2 linked regions of the Kaistia algarum genome follow. The protein of the gene in region 2 interacts with the protein of the main gene of each other region in a pairwise test. Links are inferred from orthologs where the notes say so. Each region holds a gene or a part of one and is shown on either strand. Other genes may lie near its edges. The genes, in order: yegS and gltA.

Region 1 (15,623 bases), on a different replicon or contig from region 2:
TCGCCGGCGACCAGTGCCTGCGCCGCGTCGCCGCGGTGCTGGCGCGGTCGTCCGATCCGGGAGATTTCGTCTGTCGCTATGGCGGCGAGGAATTTGCTGTGCTGCTCGGTGGGGCCGGTCCGGCGGTCGCGGAGGCCTATGCCGGCCGCGTCATGGCGACGATCGAACGGCTGGGAGAACCGCATCCGGATAGCCCGTTCGGGAGGCTGACGGTGAGCATCGGCGTCGCGACGCTGGAGCCCGGCGAAACCGCCGATGCGTTGCTCCAACGGGCCGACGATGCTCTCTATGCGGCGAAGCGGGGTGGACGCAACAGCCTGCAGGTCGCCGCGTCGTCCTCCGGCTGGTCGGCAAGCGCCTGAGCCCTCGCCCTATCCGATCGGCTTCGGAAAGATCAGATGGTCGCGGCCGATATCGTCGATGCGGGTGACGCCGCAGAGGCCCATGGTCGTGAACAGTTCCTTGCGGATGATCTCGAGCGCCTTGGTCACGCCGGCTTCACCGAAGGCGCCGAGGCCATAGAGCATGCTCCGGCCGATATAGGTTCCTTGGGCGCCGAGAGCGACGGCCTTGAACACGTCCTGGCCCGAGCGGATGCCGCCATCGAGATGAACTTCCGTTTTCTGACCCACGGCAGCGACGATGTCCGGCAGCGCGGCAATCGAGGAGAGGGCGCCGTCGAGCTGGCGTCCGCCATGGTTGGAGACGATGATCGCATCGGCGCCGCACTGGACCGCGAACGCCGCGTCCTCCGGGTCGAGCACGCCCTTCAGGATCAGCTTGCCGGGCCAGAGGTCGCGGATGCGGCGAATATCGTCCCAGTCGAGACTCGGATCGAACTGCGAATCCGTCCATTTGGCGAGCGAGACCGTATCGCCGAGGCCTTCGACATGGCCGATCAGATTGCCGAAGCCGCGTCGCTTCGTGCCCAGCATGCCGAGGCACCAGCGCGGCTTGGTGGCGAGATTGGCGAGGTTGCGCAGCGTCGGCTTGGGCGGTGAGGACAGGCCGTTATAGATGTCCTTATGGCGCTGCCCGACCATCTGCAGATCGAGCGTTACGACAAGGGCCGAACATTCGGCCGCGCGCGCCCGCGCAATCAGCTTCTCGACGAAGCCGCGATCGCGCATGACATAGAGCTGGAACCAGATCGGCGACGAGACGCTGCGGGCCACGTCCTCCAGCGAGCAGATGCTGACCGTCGAGAGCGTGAAGGGAATGCCGAACCGCTCGGCGGCGCGCGCGGCGAGGATCTCGCCGTCGGCATGGACCATGCCGGTCAGTCCCGTCGGGGCTATCGCGACCGGCATCGACGCCGCCATGCCGACCATGGCGGTGGATAGATCGCGCGCCGACACATTGACGGCGACGCGCTGGCGCAGGCGGATCGTATCGAAATCCATGCTGTTGGCGCGGTAGGTCTGTTCGGTCCACGAGCCGCCATCGACATAATCATAGAACATGCGCGGCACGCGCCGCCGGGCGATCGCCTTCAGATCCGCGATGCAGGCAACAGGCTTCATCGACGGATTCCCGACAAAGTCATTTGGACATCGGACAAGAGAGGCGAGTTGTGTCGGGGCGTTTCTTCACCTTTTGCCGAGGATAGCCTAGCAAACGTCGCCTTCGGTCTTGATCCATCCCCTTGAGGGAGGGTCGAAAACGCTCCGGCGTTCTCGTGGAAGGGGCGCGGCGGATCCAGCGGATAAAAGCCGTCGGCATCGTCACAATGGGCCGACAACCAGACCCTTGTCCACGACCGTTGTCGGGGTTTTGAGCCTCCCTCAAGGGGAAGGTTCCAGAAGAGAGCCTTGCCAGCGAATTTCTGGAGGCCATGCGTGCGAGACCCGCGCGCCGACGCACGCAGCGTCCCTTTCCCCGTCTCCAACTCTCTCCCCAACATCGGCACGCCTCGTCTGCAACATTCTCTGCGACCAACTTGTCGGATGACCGAATATCTGGTACTCGGCTGTCGTGTCAATCCAAGGGAGGATCCTTTGACATCACTTCGCACCAACGGACGTGCCGTCATCGTCGGCGCTCTTCTCGCAGTCGCGGCCAGTGCCGCGAGCGCCGCTGACGGGCCCGTCGCCATCGCCGCCAAGTCGTTTTCGGAGGAGCTCTGCCAGCCGAAGGACATGGCGGCCGTCGCCGATATCCCGAAGGCCGTGTCGGGTTTCACCGGCTATGAACAGGCTCCCGGCGACTGGCTTGCCACACCGGAATCAAGCCCGCTCAAGGGCAAGCGCGTCGCGCTCTCGGTGATGGGCCTCGGGCAACCCTTCTTCCTGGCGATTAAGAAGCAGTGGGAAATGCTCGCCGCCAAATATGGCTTCGAGCTCAAGGTCTATGACGGCCGCTTCGACGCCGGCACCGTGCAGAAGCTCGTCGACGACATCATCGCCGACGCGCCCGACGCGGTCGCCTTCGCTCCGCTCGACAGCGGCGCTGCCGTGCCACAGGTCCAGCGCATGCTCGACGCCGGCCTGAAGGTCGTTACCTACAACGTCCAGCCGACCCAGGTCGTGGCGCCGCGTGTCTTCGCCAATGACTTCGCCGGCTCGCAGCTCGTCGGCTGCAACACGGCCCGCTACTTCATCGAGAAGTTCGGGGACAAGAAGGCGATCCTCGGCATCGTCGACCTGCCGAGCCTGCCGCAGGTGCAGGATCGCAAGAACGGCTTCCTCTACGGCTTCAAGTCGCTGATCCCGACGGCGACCGTGGCGCAGGCCGTCGATGGCGGCGGCGTCATCGACAAGGCCAATCCGGCGGCGGCCGATCTGCTGCAGGGCCATCCGGACATCAATGTGATCTTCGGCATCAACAACGACTCTTCCCTCGGCGCCATCGCGGCGATGAAGGCGGCGAACCTCTATTCGCCGGACTGGGGCGTCGTGTCCTCGGTCGACGGATCGGAGCCGGTCATGGCTGAACTCGGCAGCGACGAGTCGCCGCTGAAGGCCGAGAGCGGTTATCCGCCTTATGATTTCAGCGTCGCGACCTTCAACCTGCTGGGCGCCACGCTGGACGGCAAGACCACGAAGGACACGCAGGTCGTCGTCGGCTACCCGCCGATCAAGCCGACCGCCGAAGGCATCGCGGCCTGGCTCAGCCGCCAGTACCCTCGCTGATGTGATCCGCGGCGGCGCCCGCCTTTCGCGCGGACGCCGCCGCATTCCTTCCCGCTTCGGAATCTCCTCATGCCGACCCATGCTCCGTCACCGGACGCGGCCGTGCCCCTCTTGAGCGTCGCCGGCCTTTCCAAGCATTTTCCCGGCGTCAAGGCGCTGACGGATGTCTCGTTCGATCTCCGCCCCGGTGAGGTTCATTGCCTGATCGGCGAGAACGGCGCTGGCAAATCGACCTTCGTCAAGATCATCGCCGGCGCCCAGCGTCCCGATGCCGGCACGATCCATGTGCGCGGCGACAGTGTGACGCTGAACGGCCCGCGCGATGCCAAGGCGCTTGGCCTCGCTTTCATCTTCCAGGAACTCAGCGTCGTCGACGGGCTGACCGTTGCCGAAAACATCGTGCTAGGCGACGAGCCGGGGCGGGGCGTGCGCTTCGACCGGCGCGCGGCCGAGGCTATCGCCGCGGATCTGCTCGCCGGCATCGGCTTCGGCCAGCTCGATCCGGCGACGCGCGTCGGGCGGCTTTCGACGGCCGAGAAACAGGCGGTGATGATCGCCAAGGCGCTGTGCGCCAATGCCGACATCATCGTCATGGACGAACCGACCTCGCCGCTCGAGGAGCAGGAGGTCCGCCGCCTGTTCGAGATCATCGCCAGGCTGAAGGCGGCCGGCAAGGGCATCGTCTATGTCTCGCACAAGATGCGCGAGATCGACGAGATCGGCGACCGCGTTACCATCTTCAAGGACGGACGCAAGGTCGCGACGCTGGCGCGCGGCGAGGCGGAGCCGCGCGAACTGGTCCGCCTGATGGTCGGGCGTGACCTCGGCGACATCTTTCCGGCCAAGGGGCGCCGGCCCGGCCGCGTGGTGCTGGCGGCCGAGAAGCTCTCCGGCGCGCGCATCCGCGATGTGAGCCTGACCGTCCGGGCCGGCGAGATCGTCGGCATCGCCGGCCTCGTCGGGGCCGGGCGAACGGAATTGATGCGCTCGATCTTCGGCGCCGACACCGTCGTTTCCGGCAGCGTCACCGTCGACGGTGCGCCGCTCGGCGCCAACTCCATCCGCGGCGCGATCCGCTCCGGCCTCGGTCTAGTGCCGGAGGAGCGCCGGGCGCAGGGCATTGTCGGCGTGCTCAGCGTCTTCGACAATCTGCTGCTGCCCTGGAACGAATTCCCCGCCAGCCGCCGCGAGACCGGCGCGCCGCAGGCGGTCGCGCAGCGTACCGCCGAGACCATGGATGTGCGCACGCCCTCGCTAGCCCAGCGCATCAGCCTGCTCTCCGGCGGCAACCAGCAGAAGGTCGTCGTCGGCAAGTGGCTGACGATGAACACCAAGGTACTGCTGCTCGACGAGCCGACACGCGGCGTCGACATCGGCGCCAAGCGCGAGATCTACCGTATCATCGACGAACTGGCTCGGCAGGGCCTCGCCATCCTGCTCGTCTCGTCGGAACTGCCCGAAGTGATCGGGCTCGCCGACCGCATCATCGTGCTCAACCAAGGCCGCGTGGTGGGCGAATTGCCCGGCACCGCCTCGGAATCGGAAGTCATGGAGCTTTCGATGCTGCATGAGCCCGCCGCATGACCCGTCCCGTTCCCTCCACGAGCCGACCGACATCATGAATACCAACCCGGCCATCCGCTGGATCATCGCCGATCGCCAGCGCCTGCAGACCGTCGTAACGCTGCTGGTGCTGATCACGATGATCATCGTCTTCAGCTTCTTCAACCAGCGCTTCCTGACGCTCGCCAATTTCCAGAACGTCGCCCGCAACACCGCGCCGCTGATCATCTCGGCCAGCGCCATGACGATGGTGATGATCGCGCGCGGGCTCGATCTTTCCGTCGGCAGCGTGCTGGCGGCGGCTTCCGTGGTCGCCGCGACGCTAGCCGTCCATGGTGTGCCGCTGCCGATCGCCTTTGCCGGGGCGCTGGCGCTCGGCGCCGTCATCGGCTTCGCCAATGGCGCCATCATCGTCAAGATGCGGGTGTCGCCGATTATCGTGACGCTCGGCGCGCTCAACATCGCCCGCGGTATCGCCTATCTGATCACGCCGAGCGCGATCCTCGTCGGCCTGCCGCGCAATTGGGGCTCGATTGGCACGTCGAGCCTCGGGCCGCTGCCGGTGCCGATCGTGCTCGCCGCGATCGTCGTCGCCGTCTATGCCTGGGTCAGCCGGGCGACCAAGTTCGGCAAGCACATCTACGCCGTCGGCGGCAATGAGGAGGCGGCCCGGCTTTCCGGCGTCAATGTCGAGCGCACGCTGATCACGCTCTATGTGCTCTCGGGCGTCATGGCGGCGCTGGCCGGGCTCGTGCTCTCGACGCGCGTCGGCTCGGGTGACCCGAATATCGGCGTCGGCTTCGAGCTGGAGGTGATCGCGGCGGTGATCATCGGTGGCACCAGCCTGTCCGGCGGCGAGGGGCGCATTTTCGGCACGGTGATCGGCGCTGTGATCGTCGGCGTGCTTTCCAATGGACTAAACCTCTCCGGCGTCGAACCATTCTGGCAATATGTGGCGCAGGGGCTTGTGCTGATCACCGCTGTCGTGGTCGACAAGCGCGTGAACGAGGGCGTGCTCAGGATGGGCGCGCGGGCATGAGGCGGAAAGGGAGGAAGAACAATCCATGAGCGAACTTTCGGGAAAGATCGCGGTCGTCACCGGCAGCAGCGGCATTGGGCTCGGCGCGGCGCTGAAGCTCGCCGAACTTGGCGCCAAGGTGCACCTCTGCGGTATCGACGAGACGCATAACCGCAATGCCGCCTCGATCACGGCCGGACGGCACATCACCGTCGAGACGCTCGACGTATCCAAGGACGACGAGGTCTTCGCGCTCGCCGAGAAGCTCAAGCATGCCGGCGTCGATATCCTCGTCAATACGGCGGCGATCCAGCCTTATGGCACGATCGAGACGACGACGCCCGACGCCTGGGACCAGGTGATGAACGTCAATCTTCGCTCCTGCTATCTGATGTCGCATGCGCTCTATCCGCTGATGAAGGCGCGCGGCGGCGGCTCGATCATTCATCTCGCCTCGGTGCAGGGGCATATGAACCAGCGCAACGTGCTGGCCTATGCGACCTCGAAGGGCGCCGTGCATGCGCTGACACGGGCGATGGCGGTCGATTGCGCCAAGGACAATATCCGCGTCAATTCGATTTCGCCGGGCTCGATCCGCACGCCGATGCTCGAATTCGCTGCACGCGAGATGACGCCGGCGGGCGGTGATCCGGAGGAAACGCTGAAGGGCTTCGGCGCCGGCCATCCGATCGGCCGCGTCGGCACCATCGCGGAAGTCGCCGAACTCATCGCCTACCTCGCCGGCCCGCGCTCGAGCTTTTCGACCGGTTCCGACTATGCTGTCGATGGCGGGCTCCGGGCAGCGCTCGGCGTTTGAGGATTCGCGGGTCGATGGAACGAATGCGCGACGGCGAGGCCGTCGCGCCGGCAGGAAGGGCAGGACATTTGGAGAAGCCCCCGAACAAGGTCATGCGGCTCGGCCTGCCAGCCCAGGTTGCCGGCTTCATCCGGGAGCAGGTCGTACGCGGGGCGCTGAAGCCGGGTGACCGGCTGCCGACCGAACAGGAGTTCGCGGCCGAGCATGGCGTCAGCCGGGCCGTGATCCGCGAGGCGATCGCCAAGCTGCGCCATGAGGGGCTGGTCGTGTCGCGCCAGGGGCTGGGCGTTTTCGTCGCCTCGCCGGACGCGGCCAATTCGCTGACGCTGGAGCCCAACAGCCTCGCCGACCCCGAGGACTACCGTCATCTCTATGATCTGCGCCTGATCCTTGAGAGCGGTGCCGCGGCCATGGCGGCCGAGCATTGCACGGGCGAGGATCTCGCCGACATCGAACGCTGCATCGACGACATGGCGAAGGTGGACGAACTGCACCGCGACTATGTCGAGACGGATATCTCTTTCCACCGCGCCGTCGCCGCGGCGACGAAGAACCCTTTCGTTGCGCTGTTCATCGCCTTCGTCGATGTGAAGCTCAAGGAGAGCATCTATGTCGCCCTGCGCTCGCTCGATTTCGCGCAAACGCGAGCGATTTCCGAGCGCGAGCATCGTGCGATCTTCGAGGCGATCCGCGCGCGCGATCCCGGCGCCGCCGCCGACGCGATGCGGTCGCATCTGCGGAATTCCTCGCGCCGCCTCGGTCTTTGACCCCGGGCTTGTCGTGGCGGTCGAACGCGGGCAGGCTTCCCCAAAACAGGGAGGAAACCATGCCCGAGACGCCAACCATCGAAAGCCTGCTGGAAACTTGGATCGGCGCCTTCAACAGCCGCGATCTCGATCGCCACATGGCGCTCTATCTTGAGGACGCCGTGCTGTTCGGCTCGGTCGATGAACTGCAGATCGGCCGCGCGCGCATCCGCGCCTATTTCTCCGGCCGCCCGCCCGGCGTGCGGGTCGCCGCCTATCCGATGCCGCGCGTCGCTATGGTCACGCCCGATGTGGCGTCGACGGCGGGTCATGTCGAGTTTGCCGACGGCGACGCGCCGATGCCCTACCGAATGACATGGCTGCTGGTTCGCAAGGCCGGCAATTGGCGCATCGCCCAGCACCACGGCTCGCCGCGGACCGGGGCTTAGCGGTCTTCTGCCTCGATCTGCGCGATCGCCGCGGCAAGTTCCGCGTCGATGTCGCCGTCCAAGTCGATGCGGATCACGTCCTCGTCGGGGCCCGGGCGCTCCAGCGTCGCGAGCTGGCTGTCGAGCAGCGAGGCTGGCATGAAATGGCCCTTGCGCGTCGCCATGCGCGCGGCGAGCAGGGCGTGGGAGCCGTCGAGGAAGACGAAGCTCGTCCGCCGCTTCGTCTTCGCCGTCAGGATGCGGCGATAAGCGCGCTTCAGCGAGGAGCAGGCCGCGACAACACCGCTCGGACCGTCATCGGCCGCGGCAAGGCGTTCGGCGATCGTTTCCAGCCACGGCAGGCGATCCGCATCGGTCAGCGGCGTGCCGGCCGCCATCTTGGCGACGTTCGCAGGCGGATGCAGCGCGTCGCCCTCGATGAACGGCGCGCCGAAATGCTTCGCCAGCGTCTCGCCGGCCGTGGTCTTGCCGGAGCCGGACACGCCCATGACGATGAGGTTGCGCTTCAGCGCCGGTATATTCACGCTCATCGCAGACCTCTATCCGGTCGGGGTTGGGGTGGAAAGAAGCTCCGTCGCCCCCAGATGGACGCGCAGCGCCTTCGGTCGGCATTCGGCTCGGAAATGGCGGGTGCGAATCGGCTCGCCGTCGAGATTGACGTAAAGATCCTCGTCCGAATGATATTCGATCCACGGACTGCGGACGGTGACTTTCAGCGTATCGATCGCGGCCGCGCCCTGCTTCAGCAGGAGCGAGAGCGTATCGAGCCGCGCCTCGGGCGGCACATCGGGCAGAATCATCAGATCGAGCGCGCCGTCATCGAGGAGGGCCGTCGGGCAGAGGGGGATGCCGCCACCCGCCTGCCGGCCATTGCCGATGGCGAGCGCCAGGAACGAGCCTTCCCATTCGAAATTCTCGGCCTTGAACACGCCCCGGCTGGAGCCGATCTCGGCGAACCGGGCAACGCCGGTCACGACATAGGCAAGGCCGCCCAGCCGGCGCTTCAGATCCGGATCGGTTTCGACGGTGACGCGCGAGCCGAAGCCGCCCGAGACAAGATTGATGAAGGGCCGGCCATTCAGCAGGCCGACGTCGATCGGAACGGCAGGGCGTGTCGTGACGAGGCGCAGAGCTGCCGTCAGGTCATCGACGGGGATTCCGGTTGAATGGGCGAAATCATTGGCGGTGCCGAGCGGCAGGACGCCGAAGGAAAGGCTCGGCGGCGGATTGGCCAGGAACGCCGCCGCGAACACCTCGTTGACCGTCCCATCGCCTCCGCCGGCAATGATCGCGTCGAGGCTCTCATCCTCTACCGCCTCGCGGGCGAAATGGCTGGCATCGCCCGCTTCAAAGGTGACGCGCACCTCGACCTCGTGGCCATCGCCGCGCACGGCCTCGATCGCGCCGCGCACCCGCGCATCGCCCGCCGCCTTGCCGTGCAGGATCAATCTCAACCGCATGGAATCCCTCCGTTGTCGGGGCATTGGAGGAGAGAATGGGGCGTGGCTCAAGGGGGCGGCCATGGACGCCGCGTCTCAAATCACCGCGCAGACCGTCTTCGTCTCCAGATAATTCTCCAGCCCCTGCGCGCCGTTCTCATAACCCCAGCCGGATTCCTTATGGCCGCCCTTGGGCAGCTCGGGCGAGAAATAGGAGTGGCAGTTGATCCAGACCGTGCCGGCGCGGATCTCGGCCGCCATGCGGTGGGCCGACGACAGGCTTTCGGTCCAGAGGCTGGCGGCGAGGCCGTAGCGGCTGTCATTAGCGAGCGCCAGAACCTCGTCGGTCTCGTCGAAGGGTGTGACGGCGACGACCGGGCCGAAGATCTCCTCGCGCATCAGCGCCATGTCAGGCCGGGTGTTGGTGACGATGGTCGGCTCAAAGAAGGTTCCGAACTCGCCATCCTGCCGGCCACCCGCAACGATCTCGGCGCCATCCGCGCGGCCGCCCTCGACATAGGAAGCGACGCGGTCGGCCTGGCGTCTTGAGACCAGCGGGCCGAGGTCGGTATCCGGTGCGAGGCCGTGGCCGAGCTTCAGTTTCGTGGCTTCCGAGGCCAGCCCCTCGACCAGCGCGTCATAGATGGACCGATGTGCATAGACGCGCGATCCGGCGACGCAGACCTGGCCGCCATTAGCGAAGATGCCGCGTGCAACGCCGGGAACGGCGAGCTTCAGGTCCGCATCGGCGAGCACGATCGCAGGCGACTTGCCGCCAAGTTCCAGCGTCAGCCGCTTCAGATTGCCCTGCGCCGCACCGAGCAGCGCCTTGCCGGTGGCCGTCGAGCCGGTGAAGCCGATCTTGTCGACGCCGTCATGGGCCGCGAGCGCCGCGCCGACCGTCCGTCCATAGCCGGTGACGATGTTGACGACACCCTTCGGCAATCCGGCCTCGATCATCAGTTCGCCGAGCCGCAGCGCGGTGAGCGAGGTGTCTTCTGCCGGCTTGAGGATCACGGTGCAGCCGGCAGCCAGCGCCGGGGCAAGCTTCATCGACGCCATCAGCAGCGGCGAGTTCCACGGCGTGATCGCGGCGACGACGCCAACTGGCTCGCGGGTCGTATAGGCGAAGATCTTCTTGCCGGGAGGCTGGTAGCCGATCGAGGTCGGGATCGTCTCGCCGAGGATTTTGTTGGCGAAGCCGGCATAATAGCGGAATTGGGCGATCGCGCCGGGAATCTCGCCGAAGCGTGCCGTTTTCAGCGACTTGCCCTGATCGAGCGTCTCGATCTCGGAGAGTTCGTCCGCATGCGCCTCGATCAGGTCGGCGATCTTGCCGAGCAGCCGGCCCCGGTTGGTCGGCGTCATGCCGCGCCATGCGTCGCTCGTGAAGGCGCGCCGCGCGCTCGCCACCGCCGCATCGACATCGGCGGCGTCGCCCTCGCCGATCATCGCGAGCGTCGCGCCCGTGGCCGGGTCGATGCTGGCAAAGTGGCGGCCGGAGGCGGGGAGGATCCATTCGCCGTCGATGAGTAGGCGCTTCGGTCCTGTGGCGAGGAAGGCGCGGGCGCTTTCGGTCTTCGGCGCGACGGGAGCGATGTGGAGGGTCATGAGGGATTGTCCTGTTCGGATGCGCTTCTGCCCGCCAGCGCTGCGACCGCCGCCTTCGCACCACGCAGGATCGAGAGATAGCCGGTGCAGCGGCAGATATTGCCTTCGAGCGCTGTGTGGATCGCCTCGTCGTCGGGCGCCGGGTTCTGGGAGAGGAGCGCGGTGAGCGCGATGGTGAAGCCGGGGGCGCAATAGCCGCACTGGAACGAGACGTCGGCGATCAACGCTGCGCGCACGATTTCCGCCGCGGGCACGGCGGCGAGGCCCTCGGCCGAGACGATTGTCGTGCCTTCCAACTGATACGCCATTACGAGGCAGGAATTCACCGCCTCGCCATCCTTCAGCACCAAGCAGGAGCCGCACCGGCCGATCCGGCAGGCGGCCTTGGTCGCGGTCGCGCCGGCCTCCTCGCGGATCAGGTCGATCAGGCGAGTATCCGGCGCCGCCGTGAAGGCGACCTCCGTGCCGTTCAAACGGAAGGCGATGGTCTCGCTCATCGGTTCACCCGTTGCAGAGCATCGAGGATCGCCTCGGGCGCAATCGGCGTCACCTCCGGCCAGAAGCCGATCGCATCGGCGATCGCCGCCGCGATGGCCGGCGTCACCGCGCCGATGCCGATCTCCCCGACGCCGCGAGGCCCGTGCGGATCGCCTTCGTCGAGGGATTCAAGCGCCGTGGTGCGGCTCGTGAGCGGCGCGTCGCGGATGGAGGGCATCATGTAGCTATCGAAGTTTCGCGTGACATAGGCGGCGTCCTGCATCACCGCATCCTCGGTCAGCGTGAAGCCGAGGCCCTGGCCGCCGCCGCCCTCGATCTGGCCGAGATAGGCGGCCGGATCGACGATCGGCCCCGCGGCGATGTGCTGGTCGAGATCGAGGACGCGGATTTCGCCGCTGATCGGATCGACGGCGACGCGCGCCACGGCCGCGCCGAAGCAGAAGACGTAGCGCGAATTGCCATGTTTGTAGTCGGCCGCCGGAAAGTGAAACTCGCTCGACGCGGTCGGCAGCGCTTCCGGATCCAGTCTGGCTGCCAGATCGGCGAAGGAGAGCAGTACCTCGCCGCTATTGGAGCGCGCATCGGCAAAGCCGCCCGGCACGATCGCGAGATCCTCCGCCGAAACGCCGAGCCGTTCGGCCGCTTCGGCCTTGAGCTTGGGACCGAGAATGGCGGAACTCTCCCCCGAGGCGCGCCAGACGACATAGGTCGCACGCGCCGCCGTGGTCGAGCCCGATTCCGGCGTGCGGGCGGTATCACCGACCACCGGCACGACATCGTCCCGACCGCAGCCGAGAGCCTTCGCGACCGAGGCCTGGATCGCCGTCATCACGCCCTGGCCCATCTCATCGAGGCCGAAGGCGGCTTCTATTTTGCCGTCCGAACGGAAGGTCAGCCTGCCGCCGCCCGGATCATGCGGCAGCGAGCCGAGGCCGGTGCCCTGATGATGCAGCGCCATGCCGACGCCGGCGATGCGTCCATCGGGGAGGGGACCGCGAGACATCGCCCAGAGACGGTTCGTACTCGCCGCGTCCAGCACCTCGTCCAGCCGATCGGTCGGCGCCACCTCATGGCCGAAAAAGCCGGGCGAGCCGGGCTCGCGTAGGTTCCGCCGCCGCATCTCGGCCGGATCGAGCCCGCAAAGGTCAGCGAGGCGCCCCATCTGGCTCTCGATCGCAAAGACCATCTGGTTGGCGCCAAAGCCGCGGAACGCGCCGCAAAGGCCGTTATTCGTATAGGCGAGGCGGCCCCGGCTCACGATATTGGCGATGACATAGGGGCCGGCGACATGCTCCAGCGCCGTTTCCAGCACGGCGGGGCTGAGCGAGGCATAGGCGCCGCATTCGGAGAGGACATCGACCTCCTGCGCCAGCAGCATGCCATCCGCGTCGCACGCGGTCTTCATGCGGATCCGCATCGGATTGCGGCGGATCCCGGCCAGTACCGATTCATAGCGATCGAGGTGCAGGCGGACCGGCTTGCCGGATTTCAACGCCAGCAGGGCCAGAGCCGGCTGTACCGTCAGTTCGTCCTTGCCGCCGAACGCTCCACCGGTGGGTGAAGTCACGACGCGAATCTTTTCCTCGGGATAGCCGAGGATCTTCGCAAGCTGATTCCGGTCGCGCGTGCCGTGCTGTCCGCCGACGCAGACGAGGAGCGAGCCGTCTACGCCGGGCACGACATAGCCGCCCTCGGTTTCCATGAAGCCGTGCATCTGGCGCGGCGTCACATAAGTCGCCTCGACGATATGGGCGGCGCGCGCAAAGGCAGACGCGATGTTGCCGCGATGGTGGCGGAACTCGGCGCGGAGATTGCCTTTGTCGTGGATCGCCGGCGCGTCCGGCTCCAGCGCCGCTTCCATGTCGGTGACGGTCGGCAGCGGTTCATAGTCGACGCGGACCAGCGCGAGGGCTTTCTCGGCCGTCTCGGCATCGATCGCGGCGACGGCCGCCACCGGATCGCCGCGATGGCGAACCTTGTCAAAGCAGAGTGCCGGCTGGTCGGCTTCCATGATGCCGAAGGCGTTGTCGCCCCGGATATCGGCGGCGGTGACCACGGCGACGACGCCCGGCAGCACCTCGGCGGCGGATGTGTCGATCGCCAGGATCCGTGCATGCGGCACGCCGGCCCGGAGAATGCGCCCGACCAGCATGCCGGGTTCGCGATGGTCGGTGAGATATTCGAGACCGCCGCGCACCTTCGCATCGATGTCGGGGCGCACGGCCCAGCGGCTCGCCAGCGCCGCATGCGAGACCTCGACGGCATCGTCGGGCCGGTCATGCGGCGCGGGGGAGGCGTGCTTGCGCACAGAGCGACGCAGTACGGCTCCACCCAGACCGGCGAGGAGAGCATTGGCGGCGACGCGGCGGCGATAGGCGGCGCTGCGGAATGGGTCGCCTGCCGTGTCGATCGACGCCAGCAGCGTCGCATGAACGGCCGGCCAGTCGACGGCATCGACAGGCGAGCCGACCAGCAGCGCCTCCGCCTCGACGAGGCGCTGCGGCGTCGTGATGCCACCTCCGACGGCGAGGCGGGCCGCAGCGATCCGCCCGCCATCGAGAACGAGGCGGCCGGCGGCGCCGATGACGCTCGGCGTGAAGGCGGCGCGCAGCCCGGTCTTGCGATGGGACCAACGCTCGGCATCGCCTTGGACCGGGACAAGGATGGCGGTGAGGATGGCGCCGTTCGGCAAAGCGAGTGCATCGAGCAGCGGACGCTCGGCGATGGCGCCGTCGGCGAAGATCTCGATGGTGGCGTCGAGGGCGAGAAGCGCCGGATAGAGACAACCGATCTTGCCCGCGAGATTGCCGCCGAGAGTCGCCAGCCGGCGCACCGGTTGTGCGGCGACGGCGAGCACGGCCTTGGCCAGCAGCGGCAGGCGCAGCGAGACCTCAGCGCTGGCTTCAATCGCCGAAAGCCTTGTCAGCGCGCCGATGCGCAGCCTGCATTGCGTCTCCGTGATGCCGGAGATCGGAAGGCGCGACAGATCGCAGAGCAGCGCTGGCTGCGCCTCGCCGCGCGCCCAGACGAGCTGGATCAGCGTCCCACCCGCCACCGGCACCGCGCCGTCGGCCACCAGCGCCGAGGCTTCGGCCAGCGTAGCGGGGCGGAGGACGCGGAGGGGAGCGGTATCCATACCGTCAGGCAGCCTTTCCGGTGGTGCCGTAGACGATGCCCTTTTCCTTCAGCCAGCGGCGATAGGCGACGGAGGAACTGTCGGCGCGGGTCGGGATTTCGGCGCGGGGCTCCAGCGGCAACAGCAGCGGGCGCTGGTTCTCGACGATGATCTTGTCCTGCAGGAAGATGACCTGCTCGAAATTCAAGAGGTCGATGTGCTTCGAGCGGTCGTCGACCAGATACATGATCGGCTGGCAGCGGCAGAGATCCTCCTCGATTGGCTGGATGAACAGGGCGATGGCATCGAGTCGGTTCGGCGAGGTCGGGCAGATGCGGTACAGCATCACGATGAAGGGGGAGGGGACGCGGTAGGTCAGATGGACGAAATCGCCCTTGTCCTCCGTCGCGGCGATGCGGGGCTGGAAGAAGGTGCAGTTCGTCGCCCAGACCTCGTCGACGTCGCGGCGGATCTCGGAATGATAGTGCGGCACCTCGGTATAGGGTTCGGCGCCGAGGATATCGGTGTGGACGAACGGGAAATGCGCCATGTCGAGGAAGTTCTCGACGATGCGCAGGCCCGAGGCACGGAGCATCACCCAGCCGCAGGGGACGAAGCGCCGGTCGTCCTCGCGCGATTCCGGAATGTCGCAGATGTCGCGCGTGGGATAGCCCAACGTCGTCCAGACGCAGCCATAGCGCTCCTGGACTGGCAGGGCGGGGCCGAGCGCACCGCCTTCCCGGATTTCGCGCACGTCGGCCGTGCCATCCTCCAGCCGCCGCAGCGTCAGGTCCTGGCCCAGCAGCCGCTGGCGGATCGGCGCGGCGGTCAGGTCGGTCGAGGTTTCGATGGCATACCAGGCATCGAGCGCGACGGGATCGGTGGTCTTGGTCATCCGCCCATCCTCACCCCTTCGTCCATTGCTTGGTCCCCTGATTGTTCTCCGCCAGCCAGGCCTTCCTCCGTGCGAACAGGGCGGGCGCGACGTCGTGGATGCGGGCGATCAGCTCCTTCATGTCCCCGGTCTTGAGCTCACCGTTCTCGACCACGACCTTGCCGTCGATCACCGTCATGTCGACATCGCCGCCGCGCACGGCATGGACGAGATTGTGCTGCAAATTGAAATATTCGCCCTCGCCGAAGAGCGGCGTCATGCGCGGCGTGTCGGTGCGGACCGCGATGAAATCGGCCTTCTTGCCGACTTCCAGGGAGCCGATTTCGTTGGCCTTGCCGATG
Region 2 (13,070 bases):
TTTGGCGAGTGCGCGGACCGCGCCTGCCTGCTGGCCGGTCTTGCCGCGACCGTTACTGAGAAGGGCGAAGCCGGGGAGGTCGTGCTCGATTTCGACCTGTCGGGACCGGCGCTCGACGAGGCGATCGCCAGCGTCGGCCATATTCCGCTGCCGCCCTATATCGCCTCCAAGCGTCCCGAGGACGGCGAGGACAAGCGCGACTACCAGACCATCTACGCCCGCGAGGACGGGGCCGTCGCCGCGCCGACAGCGGGCTTGCACTTCACGCCGGAACTCTTTGACCGCCTTGATGCGATGGGCGTCGCCCGTCATTTCGTGACGCTGCATGTCGGCGCCGGCACGTTCCTGCCGGTCAAGGCGGACGATACGGCCGAGCATAAGATGCACGCCGAGCGCGGCGAGGTGTCGGCCGCGGTGGCCGATGCGCTGAACGCCGTGCGGGCGCGGGGAGGGCGCGTCGTCGCCGTCGGCACGACCTCGCTCCGACTGCTCGAGAGCGCGACCGGCGAGGACCGGATCATTCGCCCGTTCCACGGCCCGACGAGCATCTTCATCACGCCCGGCTATCGCTTCCGCGCGGTTGATCTCCTCATGACCAATTTCCACCTGCCTCGCTCGACTTTGTTCATGCTGGTCTCCGCTTTCTCCGGCCTCGAGACGATGCGCGCCGCCTATGCGCATGCGATCGCGAACGGCTATCGCTTCTATTCCTACGGCGATGCGTCGCTGCTCCATCCGAAGGCCGACGAATGACCGACCGCTTCACCTTCACGCTTCTCGGCACCGACGGCATGGCCCGGCGGGGCGAAGTGTCGATGCCGCGTGGCAAGATCCGCACGCCGGCCTTCATGCCCGTCGGCACCGCCGGCACGGTCAAGGCGATGTATCCGGGCCAGGTCCGCGAGCTTGGCTCGGACATCATTCTCGGCAACACCTACCATTTGATGCTGCGTCCCGGCGCCGAGCGGGTGGCCAAGTTGGGCGGATTGCATGTCTTTGCCAATTGGCCGCATCCGATCCTGACCGATTCCGGCGGGTTTCAGGTCATGTCGCTGTCGCAGCTCCGGAAGATGAACGAGCACGGCGTCACCTTCCAGAGTCACATCGATGGTCGTCGCTATGAGTTGACGCCGGAGCGCTCGGTCGAGATCCAGGGCCTGCTCGACAGCGACATCCAGATGCAGCTCGACGAATGCGTGGCGCTGCCGGCGTCCGAGGCCGAGATTGAGCGCGCCATGCAATTGTCGCTGCGCTGGGCGGAGCGTTCCAAGGCTGCCTTCGGCGACCAGCCCGGCAAGGCGATCTTCGGCATCGTGCAGGGCGGCGACAATCCGCGCCTGCGTCTGGAATCAGCCGACGCACTCGCGGCAATGGACTTCAAGGGCTATTCGATTGGCGGTCTCGCCGTCGGCGAGCCACAGCATGTCATGCTCGAAATCCTCTCCATCACCACGCCGCGCCTGCCGGCCAACAAGCCGCGCTACCTGATGGGCGTCGGCACGCCGGACGACATCCTCGAATCCGTCGCTCGCGGCGTCGACATGTTCGACTGCGTGATGCCGACGAGGGCCGGCCGCCACGGGCTCGCCTTCACGCGCTTCGGCAAGGTGAACCTGAAGAACGCCCGCCACGCCGAGGACCACCGGCCGCTGGACGAAGCCTCGGACTGTCCGGCGAGCCGCGACTATTCGCGCGCCTATCTGCACCATCTCTTCAAGGCCAACGAGACGCTGGCGGCCATGCTGCTGACGTGGAACAACCTCGCCTATTATCAGGCGCTGATGGCCGGCATTCGCGCCGCAATCGATGAGCGCCGCTTCGAAACCTTCCGTCTGGCGACCAAGGAAGGCTGGGCGCGGGGCGATATTTCCGCGCTTTGACTGCGCCTGTCAGATCGTCGGCGCGGTATCCTTCAGGATCTGGCAGCCTGATATCTTCCAGCTCCCGTCGGCCTGTCGCTCGAAGCGATAGAGCGCGATCCAGTTGCTTCCGTCCTCTGCCGTCAGAAATACCCTGGCGGTGGGTCCGTGATCTGTCTGCGTCATCTCGCCGAAAGCGATCGACGAGGGCCGGTAGACCGGCGGATAGGCCTTCCGCACCATGCCGAGAAAGATTTCCGGGCTCGGAAACATGGCCTGGATGCCAGGTGCAGCGAAGCCATAGGCCGCTGGGCCGTCGTCCCGCCTGAACGCTTCAATCTGCCCTTTGACGACGGATTGCCACTCCGCGGAGGCGGGGGCCGCGGACGTCTGCGCCAAGAGCGGACCGGCCGCAGCGCAAATCAGCGCAAAGACGAGGAAGACGGTACGCAGCATGGCGATCTCCCGCACTTGTCCATATAAGGGTCAATTAGCTACGTATGCCGGCTTGGAAAGGTTTCGCGCTGCGAATTGATTCCGCGAGGCCGGCTGGACGATGAGGGAAGATCGCGATGAAGGCGCTGTTCGTGCAGATCAAATGCGAGCTGGGCCGAGCCTATGAGGTTGCCTCGGCGATCGCCGATGCCGAGATCGCTTCCGAGATCTATTCAACGGCCGGTGACTTCGACCTTCTCGTGAAGTTTTATCTGGAAGACCATGTGGATCCAGGACATTTTGTCACCGAATCGGTGCAGCGATTCAGCGGCATTCGCGACACGCTGACGATCATGACGTTCCGCGCCTTCTAGCTGATCCGCGCCACCGCTTCTGCTAGAGCGCTTTCCCATCTTCCGAACGCGTCGCGGGCCGGCAGGCCAATGCGGATCCGATCGGTTTCGGCGTCGAAGATTCGGGTCCACACCCCCCGCCGTGCCAGCTCGACGTGAAGATCGGCGGCCAGCGGCGTATGGACCGTGCGGAAGAGATCCGTGCCTTCGATCCGGTCGAGGTCGTGCGCGAAAAGCGCCGCGTCGAGCCGTAGACGATCTAGCGCCAGCCGCTCGCGAGTCGCTGCCTGCCATGGCTCGTCGGCGAGCGCTGCCGTCCCAGCCGCGATGGCGGGGCCGGAGACCGGCCAGTCGCCGAGGACGCGCCGCAGCCGTTCGACTGTTGCGCCCGATCCGACGACGAAGCCAAGCCGGAGGCCGGCAAGTCCGTAGAATTTCCCGAATGACCGCAGCACCAAGGTGCCGTTGGGCAGCTGAGGGATGAGGCTGATCTCGGGCGTAAGGTCGCAGAATGCCTCATCGACGATGAGCAGCCGGCCGACGGCGCCGTCGGTCGCCGCGGCGACGAGTTCCGCGGCCTCATGGGTTCGTCCATCCGGGTTGTTCGGATTGGCGAGCACGACGATCGGCGCGGCCGCGAGGGCCGATCGGAGGTCTCGGACGGCCAGTACCCGGTGCCCGGCGTCGCGCCACGCTTCTCCGTGCCCGGAATAGGTCGGCGAGAGAATCGCGACAGCACTTGGCGGAACCAGCATCGGCAACAGGCGGATCGCGAGATCCGTTCCGCCGACCGGCAGGATCTCGGTGTCAGGGCGCGCGCCATAGGCCTGGCGGGCGGCATCGATCAGGCTGGCGAGCCGCTCCGGATCGGGCAGGCGAGCGACATCGTCACGATCGAACGGTTTCAGCGGATAGGCGAGGGGGTTGATTCCCGTGGAAAGATCGAGCCAGTCCGCGGCCGCGATGCCATAGGCCCGAGACGCCGCTATCAACGCTCCGCCATGCCGCGGCGTTTCGCCGGGCAGGGAAGGGAGACGATGCGCCATGGAGCGTCTCGCAAGAGGGAGATTGGAGGCCTCGCCCGGAATCGAACCGGGATGCAAGGATTTGCAGTCCTCTGCGTAACCATTCCGCCACGAGGCCCTCGGGGTGCGGATGTAGAGGGAAGGGCCATGGGTAGGCAAGTCTTTTCTATGGCTTGTCCAACGCCGAATTGCGTCGGCCGCCGCGCCTGCGTCGCCGAGGCGCGCTGCTAGCGACTTGTCACCCCGCCCCTCGCTCGTTATGGATCAGGAAAGCCCAATATTCGACGCGAGGTTTCCGATCATGGTCGATTTCGCCACGGCGCGAGCTACGATGGTGGACTGCCAGATCCGGCCGGTCGACGTGACCGACTACGATGTTCTCGACGCATTCGCGGCCGTGCCGCGCGAGACGTTCGTTCCGGAAGCTCTGAAGCCGCTTGCCTATATCGACGAGGACATGTTGCTAACGGCTCCCGGCGAGCCTGCTCGCTACCTCATGGAGGCGGGGCCGCTGGCGCGCCTCGTCCAGCTCGCCGACATCCTGCCGAACGAATCGGTGCTCGATGTCGGATGCGGGACCGGCTATGCCGCTGCGATACTCTCCCGTCTCGCCGCATCGGTAACGGCGGTTGACGAGAACGCGGTGCTGGCGGGCCAGGCCCGCTCGAACCTCGCGGGTCTTGGCGCCTCCAATGTCGAAGTCGTCGTCGGCCCGCTCGCCGCCGGGTGGCTGGCCAAGGCGCCGTATGACGTGATTCTGATCGAGGGCGCGGTCGAAGTCCTGCCGGACGCTCTGATCGCGCAACTTGCCGAAGGTGGCCGAATCATTGCCGTGGTCGGTTCACGCGGTCTTGCCGCCAAGGCGACGGTCTATACGCGCTCCGGCGAGTCCGTCAGCGGCCGTCCCGTATTCAATACCCATATCCGGTCACTGCCCGGCTTTTCGGCATCCCCCGGCTTCGTGTTCTAATTATCCTTGTAATTCAAAGCGTTAGTTGCGTCTCGCTGATGGGTTCCATATCGGACCCTGTTGCTTTCGGGCCGCATTGCACACTTTATCAACGGTTTCGTGGGCTGCGCCATTTGACGGTCATGGAGCCCAGCGTATCTTAACCGCGTTAGGTTCGTTGGTGGACGTCCGGTAGGGGGGCGTCGCCTCGCAACGCCGAGGTTTGACATTGTATTTTTCCCGGGTCTTCTTGACGACCGCAGCCGTGGCTGCGGTTCTCGTGGCCGCCCCTGCCGTTCGCGCGGATACGCTGAATGCCGCGCTGACGCTCACTTATAGTACCAACCCCACGCTGAACGCCCAGCGCGCGGCTCTCCGTGCGACGGATGAAGGCGTGCCGCAGGCGCTGTCCGGCTATCGTCCGGTCGTCACCGGCAGCGCGTCGGCCGGCATATTGTCGGGGCGGACGTCAGCCGGTAGCTATAACCTCACTCCGCGCTCGGTCGGCATCACGATCGAGCAGCCGCTGTTTCGAGGTTTCCAGACTCAGAACAACGTCAAACAGGCCGAATCGTCCGTGCTCGCTGGCCGCGAGACGCTGCGCTCGACCGAGCAGGACGTATTTCTGGACGCCGTCTCCGCCTACACGAACGTCATCCAGACACAGGCGATCCTGGCGCTTCGCGAACAGAATATCGTCTTCCTGCAGGAGCAGCAGCGGGCTGCCGCCGACCGGTTGAAGGTTGGCGAGGGCACGCGCACCGATCTTGCGCAGACCGAGGCGAGTCTGAGCCAGGGTCAGACGGCCTATGACGTCGCCGTCGCCAACCTGAATTCGGCGAACGCCACCTATCTGCAGATCATCGGCGCCAAGCCGAAGAACCTCGTGAATCCAGTCTTTAACAATCGTCTGTTGCCGAAGACGGTCGATGCCGCCATCCAGGTCGGCCAGAAGAACCATCCGGCGATCCTCGCCGCTGGTTACAATGTCGACACAGCGGCGTTCAACGTGAAGTCGATCGAGGGGCAGTTGCTGCCGACGGTTTCGCTTCAGGGTTCGGCGTCGCATTCGGATGATGCGTCTCAGGGCGTTTCCTGGTCGGACTCGGCCTCGCTTACCGCGCAGATGACCATCCCGATCTATGAGGGCGGCGTCGTCTACTCTCAGGCTCGTCAAGCCAAGGAAATCCTCGGCCAGCGACGCATCCAGCTCGACAGCGCCCGCGATCAGGTTCGCTCGGCGGTCGATTCCGCTTGGGGCCAGCTTGAGGCTTCCCGTGCCGCGATCGTATCGGCGCAGGCGCAGATCAAGGCCGCCGAGCTAGCTCTCTCCGGGGTGATCGAGGAACAGAAGGTCGGCCAGCGCACGACGCTCGACGTGCTGAACCAGCAGCAGACCCTCATCGATGCACGTGAAACCCTGGTCCTCGCGCAGCGGTCGGAGGTTGACGCGGCCTATACGCTGCTCTCGGCAATGGGCGGACTTTCCTCTGACCGGCTCGGTCTCAAGGTCGCCACCTACAAGCCGCAGCAGCATTACAACGCTGTCCGCGACAAGTGGATCGGCCTGCGCACGCCCGACGGCCGCTGATCGCCGCTGCTATGCCGGGGAAAATCGCCGGCATAGCTTTCGTACGGCTGGGATATGTCTACTCTGACACTCGGAATGACGCGGAAGATTCGCGATTCGGAGTGGTGTGAGTTTCGGGGTGGCAATGGCCAAGCTCAGTCAGGCGCAAGAGCCGTCGATGGAAGAAATCCTGGCGTCGATCCGGCGGATTATCTCCGAGGACGATGCTGAGCCGCTCGCCCCGCCGCCGCATCCGACCGTCGCCCCCGTCAGAGCGGCTCCGTCGCCAACCCTTTCGACGGACGCAATCGACGCTCTTTTCGCGACGCGCTCTCCAGAGCCGAGGCCCGCAGCGCCAGAGCCCGTCCGCGCTCCCCTGCGTCCGGCATCATCGCAGGCGGCCGAGAATCCCCCGCTGCCGGCTCAACCGATCCGTCAGGTCGCCATGCAGCCGCCGCGTATCGAGGTGGCTCACCCGCGCGTCGGAATCGCTGCGGCGCCCCGCCGTGATGTCCGTCCCCAGCCGGCTCCGGCCGGGAGCCATGTCGACGAATTGGCCCCTGGCCGTCCGCTGCTTTCCGTGGGCGCCGATGCCGCGGTGAACTCAGCCTTCGGGAATCTCGCCGGGACGGTGTTGGCCTCTGGTGGGTCGCGGACGCTCGAGGATCTGGTCAAGGAGATGTTGCGCCCGATGCTGAAGGCGTGGCTCGATACCAATTTGCCGCCGCTGGTCGAGCGACTGGTGCGCGACGAGATCGAGCGCGTCTCTCGCGGACGGTAAGCGGCGCAGCGGATCGACGCACCCCATATCGAACGTAGTGAAGTCGGAGATCCTGCGGCAATGGCCGCTGATTGGCTATCGGTTGACTCAGGCCGGGGCATCCGATTTACAGCAGCCAACGATTTTCATCCGGAAACGGCCATGCTTGAGAAGAACTACGACGCCACCAGCGTCGAGCCGCGCATTTACGATGCCTGGGAAACCTCCGGGGTGTTCAAGGCCGGTGCCGGCGCCAAGCCCGGTGCCGAAACCTTCGCCATCGTCATTCCGCCGCCGAACGTCACCGGCTCGCTGCATATGGGCCACGCGCTCAACAACACGCTCCAGGATATCCTCGTGCGGTTTGAGCGCATGCGCGGCAAGGACGTGTTGTGGCAGGTCGGACTCGACCATGCCGGCATCGCGACGCAGATGGTTGTCGAGCGCCAGATGGCGGAACGGCAGGAGCCGAACCGCCGCGTGATCGGCCGCGACGCCTTCGTTGAGAAGATCTGGAAGTGGAAGGGCGAGTCGGGCGGCACCATCATCGGTCAGCTGAAGCGCCTCGGCGCCTCGGCCGATTGGTCGCGCGAGCGCTTCACGATGGACGAGGGGCTGTCGAAAGCCGTCGTCAAGGTCTTCGTCCAGCTCTACCGCGAAGGCCTGATCTACAAGGACAAGCGCCTCGTCAACTGGGATCCGGCGCTGGAGACGGCGATTTCGGATCTTGAGGTCATCCAGGTCGAGACCAAGGGCAAGCTCTACCACCTGCGCTATCCGCTGGCCGACGGCGACGTCTACGCCCATCCGTTCAAGCTCGACGTCGATGGCGTCATGCAGGACTGGAAGCCGTCCGATGGCGAGCCGGATGGTCATGAGGCGCGGAACTATATCGTGGTCGCCACCACCCGGCCGGAGACCATGCTGGGCGATACCGCGATCGCGGTTCACCCGGACGATCCGCGCTACGCGTTTCTTGTCGGCAAGGAGGCTGTCCTGCCGCTGGTCGGCCGGCGCATTCCGATCGTCGCGGACGAATATTCCGACCCCGAGAAGGGCTCCGGCGCGGTCAAGATCACGCCGGCGCATGATTTCAACGATTTCGAGGTCGGCCGGCGTCACGAACTGCCGATGATCTCGGTCCTGGACCGGCAGGCGAATGTCGCGATCGCCGGCAATGCAGAATTTCTGGCAGGCTTGGAGAGGACCGCGGCGCTCGACGATTTCATTTCGAACGTCGATGGGCTCGACCGGACCACAGCCCGCAATTCCATCGTCGCGATGATGGAAGAGCAGGGCTATCTCGACAAGATCGAGGAGCACGGCCACGCCGTCCCGCACGGGGATCGCGGCGGCGTGCCGATCGAGCCGTTCCTCACCGAGCAATGGTATGTCAACGCCCACACGCTGGCGCAGCCTGCTATCGCCTCGGTCCGCGAGGGGCGCACCGACTTTGTCCCGAAGAACTGGGAAAAGACCTATTTCGAGTGGATGGAGAACATCCAGCCCTGGTGCATCTCGCGCCAGCTCTGGTGGGGTCACCAGATTCCGGCGTGGTACGGGCCAGACGGCAAAATCTTCGTCGCCTCGGACGAGGCGGAGGCGCTCGCCGAGGCGCGGGAACACTATAAGGGGCTCTACCCCAATCTGGAGCGCGTGAGCGTCGAGGCGGAGGCGCTTGCGGCGACGAGCGGCGCGGCGAAGGATGTCCTCGAAATCTCGCTCCGTCGGGACGAGGACGTGCTCGACACCTGGTTCTCCTCCGCCCTATGGCCGTTTTCGACGCTCGGCTGGCCCGATGAAACGCCGGAACTCGCGCGCTATTACCCGACCCAGGTTCTGATTACCGGTTTCGACATCATCTTCTTCTGGGTTGCCCGGATGATGATGATGGGCCTGCATTTCATGAAGGATGCCGACGGCAAGCCGATCGAGCCCTTCAAGGACGTCTATATCCACGCCCTCGTCCGCGACGAGAAGGGCGCCAAGATGTCGAAGTCGAAGGGCAACGTCATCGACCCGCTCAGCCTGATCGACGAATATGGCGCCGACGCGCTTCGCTTCACGCTCACCGCCATGGCGGCGCAGGGGCGCGATCTGAAGCTCGCGACCTCTCGCGTCGAGGGCTATCGCAATTTCGCGACCAAGCTCTGGAATGCGGCCCGCTTCGCCGAGATGAACGGCGCGGTTCGCGTCGAAGGCTTCGAGCCGTCGGCGGCGACCGAGCGCCTCAATCGCTGGATCGCGACCGAGACCACCCGCACGGCCAGGGCCGTGACCGAGGCGATCGTCGGCTACCGCTTCAATGACGCGGCGAACACGCTCTACCGCTTCGTCTGGAACACTTTCTGCGACTGGTATCTGGAACTGGTGAAGCCGGTCCTGAACGGCGAGGATGAGGCGGCGAAGGCGGAGACGCGCGCCACCATCGGCTGGACCTTCGACCGGATCATCACGCTGCTGCATCCGATCATGCCCTTCATCACCGAAGAGCTGTGGACCCGGATCGGCGAGACCGGCCCGGCACGGCCGAAGCCGCTGATTCTCGAAGCATGGCCGGAGCTGACCTTCGAGGACGCGGATGCGGCGGCCGAGATCAACTGGCTTGTCGACCTGATCTCGGCGGTTCGCTCGGTTCGTTCCGAGATCAACGTTCCGCCGGGCGCCCAGGTGCCGCTGATCGTCATCGGCGGCTCCGACGCCACGATCGGACGCCTTGCTACCCATGATGTGCTGATCCGCCGACTGGCCCGCGCCTCCGACATCACGCTGGCGGCTGCGCCGCCCAAGGGGGCCGTCCAGACGGTCGTTGGCGAGGCAACGATCGCCCTGCCACTCGAGGGCGTGATCGACCTCGACGCCGAGCGCGCCCGGCTGGCCAAGGAGATCGACAAGGCGGCGAAGGAGATCGGTAAGATCGAGGCGAAGCTCGGCAACGAGCAATTCGTCAGCCGCGCCCCGGAAGAAGTGATCGATGAGCAGCGCGAGCGCCTGGCGGAAACGCAGGAACTGAAGGCGAAGTTCACGGCAGCGCTGGAGCGACTGAAGGGATAATATGGACCGCCCGCTGTCCGCAGGCCGGGCGATCGGGGTTGTCCTTTCCCCTGAGGCCGGATTTTCCGGGAGGCGGCGATGCCAGATCAGACGGAGCGTGGGGCGTCCTTTCGGGCGCTTCACCAGAAGTTTCGGCCGCTCGTGGTTCCCAATGCGTATGACGCAGGTACCGCGAGGCTGTTGACGGGGCTGGGCTTCGAAGCGCTGGCGACCACGAGTTCGGGACTGGCATTTTCCCTCGGGCGCACGGATGGCGTCAAAGCCGTCAGCCGCTCGGAGACCATCGACAACGCCCGAAGCATCTGTGCAGCGACACATCTGCCTGTCACCGCCGATCTGGAGAGTTGCTTCGCCGACGACCCGGAGGGCATCGCCGGGACGATCCAGCTCGCCGCGGAGGCCGGACTGGTCGGCGGATCGATAGAGGACGCGACCGGCGATGCCCTCTCGCCCATCTACGATTTCGCACTCGCCGTGGAACGCGTTCATGCCGCGGTGGAGGCTGCCAGATCGCTGCCCTTCGCCTTCACCTTAACGGCGAGAGCCGAGAATTTCCTGCACGGACGACCTGACCTGGACGATACGTTGCGGCGCCTGCAGGCCTTCGAGAAGGCCGGGGCGGACGTTCTCTATGCGCCGCTGGTGCCGTCGGATGCGATCGGCCTTGTCGTGGCGTCCCTCACCAAGCCGGTCAATGTTCTTGTGAGTTCGGGAAACGCCGATTGGACCTATGACGCGCTGGCGGCCTTGGGTGTCGCCAGAATCAGTATCGGCGGCGCCTTGGCCCGCGCCGCGCTGAGCGCCGTCAGTCAGGCGGCCCGGGAGATCAGGACGTCCGGCACATTCACCTATGGAAAGGGCCTGGAGCCCTTTCCGTTCTGATTGTCACATTGGACCTGTCGCAGCAGAAAAATTGAGGCGCCGGATCTCCCGGCGCGCTCCTTTCGCGTCCCGCGATGGCGCTTCAGCGCCGCTTTGACACCGGCACATAGTCGCGGCGGTCGGCGCCGGTGTAGAGCTGGCGGGGGCGGCCGATGCGCTGGCCCGGATCCTCGACCATTTCCTTCCACTGCGCGATCCAGCCCACGGTGCGGGCGAGGGCGAACAGCACGGTGAACATGGTCGTCGGGAAACCGAGCGCCTTCAGCGTGATGCCGGAATAGAAGTCGATGTTCGGGTAGAGCTTCTTCTCGACGAAATAATCGTCGCTGAGCGCGATCCGCTCGAGCTCCAGCGCGACTTCGAGCACCGGATCGTCGGTAATGCCGAGTTCGCCGAGCACCTCGTGGCAGGTCCGCTGCATGATCTTGGCGCGCGGATCGTAGTTCTTGTAGACCCGGTGCCCGAAGCCCATCAGGCGGAACGGATCGTTCTTGTCCTTGGCCCGGGCGATATATTCCGGGATCTTCTCGACCGTGCCGATCTCCTGCAGCATGTTGAGCGCCGCCTCGTTGGCGCCGCCATGGGCGGGCCCCCACAGGCAGGCAATGCCGGCCGCGATGCACGCGAACGGATTGGCGCCCGACGAGCCGGCGAGACGGACAGTCGAGGTCGAGGCGTTCTGCTCGTGATCGGCGTGCAGGATGAAGATCCGGTCCATCGCGCGGGCGAGGATCGGGTTCACCTTGTATTCCTCTGCCGGTACGGCGAAGCACATGCGCAGGAAGTTCGAGGCGTAGTCGAGCGAGTTCAGCGGATAAACGAAGGGCTGGCCCACATGGTACTTGTAGGCCATAGCGGCGATGGTCGGCATCTTCGCGATCAAGCGAAGACTCGCCACCATGCGCTGGTGCGGGTCCGAGATATCGGTCGAGTCGTGATAGAAGGCAGAAAGCGCGCCGACGACGCCGACCATGATCGCCATCGGATGGGCGTCGCGGCGGAAGCCGGTATAGAAGCGCGACATCTGCTCGTGCACCATCGTGTGGTAGGTCACGCGCTGATCGAAATCGGCCTTCTGCGCTGCGGTCGGCAGCTCGCCGTAGAGCAGGAGATAACAGGTTTCAAGGAAGTCGCCATGCTCGGCGAGCTGTTCGATCGGATAGCCACGATAGAGCAGGACGCCTTCGTCACCATCGATGAAGGTGATCTTTGAATCGCAGGCGCCGGTCGACGTGTAGCCTGGATCATAGGTGAAGCGGCCGGTCTTGGCGTAAAGCGAACCGATATCGACGACTTCGGGACCGATGGTCCCTTCCTTGATCCCGAAATCCCAGGACTGATCACCGATGGTGAGCGTCGCCTTCTTGTCGGTCATTCGGCCAACCCCCTTTGGACAATAGCAAAAACAGCTGTCGAGAGAACCCGCGCGTCGGCCATCACAACGACCAGTCGGCGCTGCTGAGGTATGGATGAGCACTTGCGTATACGATTTATTGCAGCGCGGCAAGCTAGGCTCAAGGGCTCATTTCGTAAGGGGTCCGAACGAAGGCTGGGCCGCTGCGACAGCGCGATTCACCGCCTCGACTCCCCCTTGAAAAAGGTGGCCGTCGCTTGAGGCGGGCTCATCCGAACCGGATCGTTCACGATGCGGCTTCCCTGCCGCCGTTCGTCATGATAATGACCCGCGCCAACCTCATTCTTAGCCCCACGACTCGCCGAAGGCCGCATTGACCTCCGGCCGGTCCTTTGCATTTCGAGGAATTGGCATGGCGCAGATCATCGAACTTTCGACCGGGCGGGACGCGCTGACGTTCGACGACGTGTTGCTCCAGCCGGGCCATTCGCTCGTCATGCCCGGCGAGGTCGATGTCAGGACGCGCCTGACCCGCACCATAGAACTCAACATTCCGATCATTTCCTCGGCGATGGACACGGTCACCGAAGGCCGTCTCGCGATCGCCATGGCGCAGGCCGGCGGTCTCGGCGTCATCCATCGCAACCTTTCGCCGGAGCAGCAGGCCGAGGAAGTTCGTCAGGTCAAGAAGTTCGAATCCGGCATGGTGGTCAATCCCGTGACCATCGGCCCCGACGCGACGCTCGCCGAGGCGCTCGCGCTGATGAAGGCGTATCGCATTTCCGGCATTCCCGTCGTTGAAGGCCAGGGCACGCCCGGCCGGCTTGTC

What was found.
Region 1: the proteins of gltA (region 2) and yegS interact in binary tests that used the Escherichia coli proteins (3 or more experiments, as listed by UniProt). The link is inferred for Kaistia algarum from one-to-one orthologs.

Annotation. Positions count from the first base shown.
Region 1 is NZ_JAPKNJ010000004.1:16,519-32,141, reverse strand. What follows is about bases 7,225-10,090. They hold yegS (lipid kinase YegS), read right to left. Parts: upstream 9,185-10,090; coding sequence 8,264-9,184; downstream 7,225-8,263. Other genes in these bases: OSH05_RS22400 (aldehyde dehydrogenase family protein), read right to left, coding at 9,260-10,090; OSH05_RS22410 (gluconokinase), read right to left, coding at 7,721-8,254; OSH05_RS22415 (YybH family protein), read left to right, coding at 7,356-7,724; OSH05_RS22420 (FadR/GntR family transcriptional regulator), read left to right, coding at 7,225-7,296. Outside these bases: OSH05_RS22450 (sensor domain-containing diguanylate cyclase), read left to right, coding at 1-362; OSH05_RS22445 (alpha-hydroxy acid oxidase), read right to left, coding at 372-1,523; OSH05_RS22440 (sugar ABC transporter substrate-binding protein), read left to right, coding at 1,998-3,131; OSH05_RS22435 (sugar ABC transporter ATP-binding protein), read left to right, coding at 3,201-4,715; OSH05_RS22430 (ABC transporter permease), read left to right, coding at 4,699-5,733; OSH05_RS22425 (SDR family NAD(P)-dependent oxidoreductase), read left to right, coding at 5,759-6,529; more of OSH05_RS22420, read left to right, coding at 6,544-7,224; more of OSH05_RS22400, read right to left, coding at 10,091-10,774; OSH05_RS22395 ((2Fe-2S)-binding protein), read right to left, coding at 10,771-11,271; OSH05_RS22390 (molybdopterin cofactor-binding domain-containing protein), read right to left, coding at 11,268-14,408; OSH05_RS22385 ((2Fe-2S)-binding protein), read right to left, coding at 14,413-15,282; OSH05_RS22380 (amidohydrolase family protein), read right to left, coding at 15,293-15,623. UniProt on the Escherichia coli protein: In vitro phosphorylates phosphatidylglycerol but not diacylglycerol; the in vivo substrate is unknown.
Region 2 is NZ_JAPKNJ010000002.1:637,416-650,485, reverse strand. Bases 10,117-13,070 are described here. They hold gltA (citrate synthase), read right to left. Parts: upstream 12,263-13,070; coding sequence 10,970-12,262; downstream 10,117-10,969. Other genes in these bases: guaB (IMP dehydrogenase), read left to right, coding at 12,654-13,070; OSH05_RS16245 (isocitrate lyase/PEP mutase family protein), read left to right, coding at 10,117-10,887. In the rest of the region: tRNA preQ1(34) S-adenosylmethionine ribosyltransferase-isomerase QueA, read left to right, coding at 1-753; tRNA guanosine(34) transglycosylase Tgt, read left to right, coding at 750-1,880; OSH05_RS16285 (DUF4864 domain-containing protein), read right to left, coding at 1,890-2,315; OSH05_RS16280 (Lrp/AsnC ligand binding domain-containing protein), read left to right, coding at 2,432-2,668; threonine-phosphate decarboxylase CobD, read right to left, coding at 2,665-3,693; OSH05_RS16265 (protein-L-isoaspartate O-methyltransferase family protein), read left to right, coding at 3,974-4,642; OSH05_RS16260 (TolC family outer membrane protein), read left to right, coding at 4,887-6,212; OSH05_RS25145 (PopZ family protein), read left to right, coding at 6,370-6,972; OSH05_RS16250 (valine--tRNA ligase), read left to right, coding at 7,114-10,005; more of OSH05_RS16245, read left to right, coding at 10,084-10,116.